3 regions of the Pseudarthrobacter lactosi genome follow, and region 1 is predicted to be linked to each of the others. Evidence: predicted binding sites of a transcription regulator. Region 1 holds the regulator's gene; each other region holds the start of a gene.
The links. The regulator HrcA, encoded in region 1, represses chaperone genes, less so after heat shock. The targets are predictions, from matches to a motif close to TTNGCACTCGNNNNNNNCGAGTGCNAA.
Positions count from the first base shown of each region.

Region 2: a site for HrcA is predicted at 839-865, ahead of groL (chaperonin GroEL). Genes of this name have one in related genera too.
Region 3: a site for HrcA is predicted at 1,063-1,089, ahead of groES (co-chaperone GroES). Genes of this name have one in related genera too.

Region 1 is NZ_JBVAYS010000001.1:652,197-654,463, reverse strand. It holds gene ACZY0Q_RS02985 (DUF3097 domain-containing protein) at 1-329, opposite strand, end outside; gene hrcA (heat-inducible transcriptional repressor HrcA) at 477-1,490, shown strand; gene dnaJ (molecular chaperone DnaJ) at 1,568-2,267, shown strand, end outside.
Region 2 is NZ_JBVAYS010000002.1:34,277-36,543, forward strand. It holds gene ACZY0Q_RS10085 (ABC transporter substrate-binding protein) at 1-752, shown strand, start outside; gene groL (chaperonin GroEL) at 1,043-2,267, shown strand, end outside.
Region 3 is NZ_JBVAYS010000001.1:1,379,676-1,381,942, forward strand. It holds gene groL (chaperonin GroEL) at 1-530, opposite strand, end outside; gene groES (co-chaperone GroES) at 608-901, opposite strand; gene ACZY0Q_RS06335 (hypothetical protein) at 1,114-1,497, opposite strand; gene ACZY0Q_RS06340 (class I SAM-dependent methyltransferase) at 1,553-2,267, shown strand, end outside.

The sequences.
Region 1 (2,267 bases):
ACCTGGGCACGCTGGCCGGCCACGCGGACCGAGCCGGACGCTGTCCGGCCTGCTACGACGGGGGCAGCCTGCCTGGGCGCAGGGGGAACGAGCCGGATGGGCTGCCCCTCCAGGAGGAACCCGAAGCCGAGCCGGAAGGATCGGGACTTGCCGCGCCGATCTTCGAGGGCCACTACATGCATGCCACCGGACTTCTCCACCCGGGTCACCGCTCCCACCCAGCCGGACTGGGCGTCTTCAAGAACCATGCCGCGTTCCACGGGAACCTCAGGAAGTTCGCTTCTGACGGGTGCGGTGATCTCCTGCGGACCCCAGTTCTGGTATTGCATGGATTGATTCCGCCTTGCCGCTAGATCCTGGCCCGGAATTTCGCCCGGAGCGGTACCAATGCTAACAACGGGGTGACTCATATTAGACTGTTAGCACTTAGGCATGTCGAGTGCTAACCCTGCAGTGACCACGGATGGAGGTGGAGTATGAGCGAGCCGCGCAAACTCGAAGTACTGCGCGCCATCGTGGAGGACTATGTGCACTCCCGCGAGCCGGTGGGTTCCAAAGCGCTCGTGGAACGCCACCACCTCGGCGTGTCCAGTGCCACCATCCGCAACGACATGGCGGCCTTGGAAGACGACGGACTGATCACGGCCCCGCACACCAGCGCCGGGCGGATCCCCACAGACAAAGGCTACCGGCTGTTTGTGGACCAGATTTCAGCGGTGAAGCCGCTTTCCCAGGCGGAACGGAGGGCAATCCAGGCGCTGCTGGAGGGCGCAGACGATCTTGACGACGTCCTGGACAGGACCGTCAGGATGCTGTCGCAGCTGACCAACCAGGTCGCCGTCGTGCAGTATCCGCATCTGAGCCGCGCTACCATCCGCCACATCGAATTCGTCCTGCTTGCGCCGCGGCAGGTCCTCGTGGTCCTCATCGCCACCACCGGCAAGGTTGAACAGCGCGTGATCGACGTCGGCCAGGACCTCGGCGACGACGCCATCGCATCGTTGCGGACACACTTCCTCAGTTCTCTCGCGGGCATCGCGCTGAGCCGCCTGACGCCGTCGCTACCGGGGGTCGTTTCGTCCGTCAGCCCTGGCCAGCGTGCGGCGGCGCAGGCTTTGGCACACGGGCTGGAAACGCTCGCCCACAACAGCCGCGAGGAACGCATGGTCATGGCCGGAACAGCGAACCTCGCCCGCTCCAATGTGGATTTTCCGCTCAGTATCGGACCGGTCCTGGAAGCCCTTGAGGAGCAGGTTGTCCTGCTGCGCCTCCTTAGCGACATGGCGCAGGATCCAAGGGGCGTGACAGTGAGTATTGGGCGTGAAAACCCCTACGACGGGCTCGCGGAAGCGTCCGTGGTGGCCACGGGCTACGGACCAGACAGCACAGCCAAGATCGGTGTGCTGGGCCCCACCCGGATGGACTATCCCACCACCATGGCCGCCGTCAGGGCAGTAGCCCGATACCTTTCAAGAATTCTGGGTCCGTAACAGCACTACGGTCCAGGCACGAAGAGCAGTGCCGGCAGCCCTGCTGCCGGCAGTACAACAAGGAAGAGATACGAACTTTGAGCAGCCACTACGACGTCCTCGGAGTCTCGCCGGAAGCCACCGGGGAAGAGATCAAGAAGGCCTACCGCAAGTTGGCCCGCACTCTTCACCCGGACGTAAACCCCGGGGACGATGCGTCGGACCGCTTCAAGGCCGTGACCCACGCCTACGAGGTACTTTCGGACCCGCAGAAGCGCCGGATCTATGACACCACCGGCAACGAAAACGGCACCGACAACGGGTCCGGCGGCGGCGGTTACTCCGGCCAGGGCTTCGCGTTCCAGGACATTTTCGACACGTTCTTCGGCGCGGGCGGCTCCTCCGGCCCTGCCTCCCGGGTCCGCCGCGGCCAGGACGCGCTGATCAGTGTCCGGATCGAACTGCGCGATGCCGTGTTCGGCGTCAACCGGAAACTCGAAGTGGACACCGCAGTCACCTGCCCCACCTGCAACGGTTCCTGCTGCCGCGAAGGCAGCCACCCTGTCCGCTGCGATATCTGCGGCGGCAGCGGCCAAGTCCAGCGCGCGGTGCGCTCCATCCTGGGCCAGGTGATGACGGCGGCCCCGTGCGGAAGCTGCGAAGGCTTCGGGACGGTCATCAAGGACCCCTGCAACGAATGTGCCGGCCAGGGCCGCATCCGCAGCCGGCGGTCGCTCACCATCAAGGTGCCGGCCGGTGTTGCCACGGGCACCCGGATCCAGCTCTCCGGGCAGGGCG
Region 2 (2,267 bases), on a different contig from region 1:
CCAAGAGCCTTGCCGTGGTCCATCAGGACTCCAGCTACGGAAAAGACGTAGCCGCCGCGGTGGCCAGCGCCGCCAAGAACGCCGGCCTGGACACCGTCTCCACCACCGCCTTCAAGCCCGGCGACGCCGGAAACGCGGCTGCCGCTGCCAAGGCCGCCACGCCGGACGCGGTAGTGCTGATCGCCAGGGACGACGCCCAGGGCGCCCTCGCAGAGCTCAACAACGCAGGGCTCTCGGGCAAGAGCATCATCCTGAGCGACGGCGCCTTCGCCCAGTACGGTTCGGGGCTGGGATCCAAAGCCCTCGACGGCGCCCGTGCCGTGGCACCGGGTCTGTTGCCGTCCGCGGACTTCCAAGCCCGTCTCGTGGCGGTCAACCCTGCACTCAAAGACCTTTCGTTCGCAGCAGAGACCTACGACGCCGTGAACCTCGCGGCCCTGGCGGCAGCGAAGGCTGACGACGACGCCGGCCGCTCCATCGCCGCCAACCTGATCGCCGTGTCCGGCGGGACAGCAGGCGGGCAGCCCGCCGCGCAGGCCTCTGGGCCGGCCACCAAACCGTGCCTGTCCTACTCCGAGTGCCTCACGGTCCTGAAAACCGGGGCGGGAATTAATTACGACGGCGAATCGGGGCCGGTTGCCTTCGACGCCAACGGTGACATCACGACGGCCAATTACATGGTGTTCACCTACGGCGCAGACAACAGGGCGGTGCTCACCGGCCGTGAGACTGCAGGCCGGGCCGCAAGCTGATCGCCGGTGGCGAACGGTCCGCTGTGACGGCGCGATGTGCGAGGTCTTTCGCTTGCACTCTCACCTAGGGAGTGCTAATTATTGAGTTAGCACTCTTACGCACCGACTGCTAAAGCAACGTCCGGTTTTCCGGCAGCGAAGCTTGGCGGCGGTCGTGGAGCGAGAGAAATACCTAGCTGGAGTGAGATCCCCAGCCGCGGCATACAGAGGCCGCCGGTGAAGGATCGTCCGTCGCGGGCACTGCAGTGAGGTTCATTCTTAACGACTGTCCCGAAAGGACTACTGCCGTTATGGCCAAGATCATTGCATTTGATGAAGAGGCACGCCGCGGTCTTGAGCGGGGCCTGAACATCCTCGCCGACGCCGTCAAGGTCACCCTCGGCCCGCGTGGACGCAACGTCGTCCTCGAAAAGAAGTGGGGCGCCCCCACGATCACCAACGATGGTGTTTCCATCGCCAAGGAGATCGAGCTGGACGACCCTTACGAAAAGATCGGCGCCGAGCTGGTCAAGGAAGTTGCCAAGAAGACGGATGACGTCGCTGGCGACGGCACCACCACGGCTACCGTGCTGGCGCAGGCCCTGGTCAAGGAAGGCCTGCGCAACGTCGCGGCCGGCGCTGACCCGCTGTCCCTCAAGCGCGGTATCGAGAAGGCCGTAGCGGCCGTCACGGTTGAGCTGCTGGCCTCCGCCAAGGAAATCGAAACCAAGGAAGAGATTGCGGCTACTGCCTCCATCTCTGCCGGTGACGACGAAATTGGCGCCCTGATCGCTGAAGCCCTCGACAAGGTGGGCAAAGAAGGCGTCATCACCGTCGAGGAGTCCAACACCTTCGGCCTGGAGCTCGAGCTCACCGAAGGCATGCGCTTCGACAAGGGTTACATCTCCGCTTACTTCGTAACCGATACTGAGCGCCAGGAAACGGTCCTTGAGGACCCGTACATCCTGATCGTGAACTCCAAGATCTCCAACGTCAAGGAACTGGTTGCTGTCCTGGAAAAGGTCATGCAGTCCAACAAGCCGCTGCTGATCATTGCCGAGGACATCGAGGGCGAGGCCCTGGCCACCCTGATCGTCAACAAGATCCGTGGCACCTTCAAGTCTGTTGCCGTCAAGGCTCCGGGCTTCGGCGACCGCCGCAAGGCCCAGCTGGCCGACATCGCTGTACTCACCGGTGGCCAGGTCATCGCCGAGGAAGTCGGACTCAAGCTGGAGACCGCCGGTCTGGAACTCCTGGGACGCGCCCGCAAGGTTGTTGTCACCAAGGATGAGACCACCATCGTTGAAGGTGCCGGCGACGCCGACCAGATCGCTGGCCGCGTTTCCCAGATCCGTGCCGAGATCGAAAACTCCGATTCGGACTACGACCGCGAGAAGCTGCAGGAACGCCTGGCCAAGCTGGCCGGCGGCGTTGCAGTCATCAAGGCCGGTGCCGCAACCGAAGTTGAGCTCAAGGAACGCAAGCACCGCATTGAGGACGCTGTCCGCAACGCGAAGGCTGCTGTTGAAGAGGGCA
Region 3 (2,267 bases), 730 kb from region 1:
GACTCCTCGATGGTGATCACACCATCCTTGCCGACCTTGCCGAATGCCTCGGCGAGGAGCTCGCCGATTTCGTCGCTCTGGGCCGAAATTGCTGCCACGCTGGCAACCTGGGTGCCTTCAACGGGGCGTGCGTTCTCGAGCAGGCGGGCTGCAACGGCTTCAACGGAAACCTCGATGCCGCGCTTGATCTGGCCCGGAGCGGCGCCAGCAGCAACGTTGCGCAGGCCTTCCTTGACCAGGGCCTGGGCGAGCACGGTGGCCGTGGTGGTGCCGTCGCCGGCAACATCGTTGGTCTTGGTGGCCACTTCCTTGGCCAGCTGCGCGCCAAGGTTTTCGTACGGGTCATCCAGCTCGATTTCGCGGGCAATGGTGACGCCGTCGTTGGTGATCGTGGGGGCGCCCCACTTCTTGTCGAGCACGACGTTGCGGCCGCGGGGGCCGAGCGTCACCTTGACAGTGTTGGCGAGCTTATCGATGCCGGCTTCAAGCGACCGGCGTGCAGCGTCGTTAAACGCAAGCTGCTTTGCCATGGTTTTGTCCTTTCAAAGACAGAACCCCGCGCTGCTGTTCAGTCAGGGACGGAACAGCGGCACGGGGATCCAAAGAGTTACTTTACGACGATCGCCAGGACGTCGCGGGCGGACAGCACGAGGTACTCGTTGCCACCGGTCTTGACTTCGGTTCCACCGTACTTGGAGTAGATAACAACGTCGCCAACGGCTACGTCGACAGGTACGCGGTTGCCGTCTTCAAAGCGGCCGGGGCCTACTGCAACAACTTCACCCTCCTGCGGCTTCTCCTGTGCGGAGTCCGGGATAACCAGGCCGGAAGCCGTGGTCTGCTCGGCTTCGAGCGGGCGGACAACAATACGATCCTCAAGAGGCTTAATAGAGACCGACACTCGGACCTCTCCTTCTACGTCAGCAAAAAATTCATGGACATTTGAGCTGCTTCACCGTGGCTGGCAAACCGTCGTCGCGGTGCCGGCAGCAGCCTGGCTGGCAGCTCTTCGTGTGTTAGCACCCTCCTAGGGAGAGTGCTAATGATGACTCTATGTACTGGTTAGCACTCGGTCAAGGCGAGTGCCAGAATTATGTCTCCGGCGAACAGACTTTACCGGCCGGTGAGGTCCTCAAAATCGACGTCCTCGTCCCCGTTGTCCCCTTCATACACGGTGCCCCGCCGCAGGTATAGCACCACGGCTCCGCCCACGGCAGCCAGCAGTGAGACCACCAGCAGGATGATGCCGCCTACGCGCGCCCCGGCGTAAAGGCCGCGGATCTCACTTGCCTCGTCCGTGGCGTCCTGGATGTTCTTGCCGCCCACGGAGTAGACCGTGGCGTTGAACGTGTCCAGAAAGAAGATGATCACGAGCAGCGCGACGCAGACCACGGCCACTGCGGATCCTGCAATCAGCGCGGGGCGGGCGAACTTCACCAGGTCCGGGTTACTGGCTTGGGGTAGTCCGGACGGCTGGGTGCCTGCGCTGTCTTCCATGCCTTCAACCCTAGCCGGATCTGGGCGCCGGGCCACCTCCACTAGGCTTGAACCCATGGCTCAAGCACCGCAGGACCAGATCGCCCCACTGCTCACGAGCGAAGGCTGGGAGCTCCTGGCGTCCCTGGGCCCATACCGCGAGGACAAGGCCTTCGAGCTCAACGCGGCCCTCCGCAAGGCCGGCCACTCCCCCGCACTGGTCTCCGCCGTCCTCACCCAGTCCCGGCTCCGGACCAAGGCCGAGCTGAAGTTCGGCGAGTTCGCCCGGAGCATGCTCTTCACGCAGGCCGGGCTGGAACAGGCCACGCGTCTCACTGTTGCTGCTCGCCATGCCGAGCGCTTTGCGCAGGCCGGCGTCCGGCATGTGGCGGACCTTGGGTGCGGCCTTGCCGCGGACTCCCTGGCACTGGCATCGATGGACATCACGGTCACCGCCGTGGAAATGGACGAAACCACCGCCGCCTGCGCCACCGTGAACCTCATCCCCTTCCCCAACGCCACCGTGGTGCATTCGGACGCCACCACTGTTCCCCTGGAAGGGGTCGACGGCGTCTGGCTGGATCCCGCCCGCCGCGTCACCTCCACGTCGGGTACCAAGCGGATCTGGGATCCTGAGGCGTTTTCACCTCCGCTGTCCTTTGTGGAATCGCTCGCGGCCACAGGGCGCGCCGTTGGCGTCAAAATGGGCCCCGGCATGCCGCACGAATCGGTTCCCGCCGGCTGCGAGGCGCAATGGGTATCGGTGGGCGGCGACGTCACCGAGGTGGCCC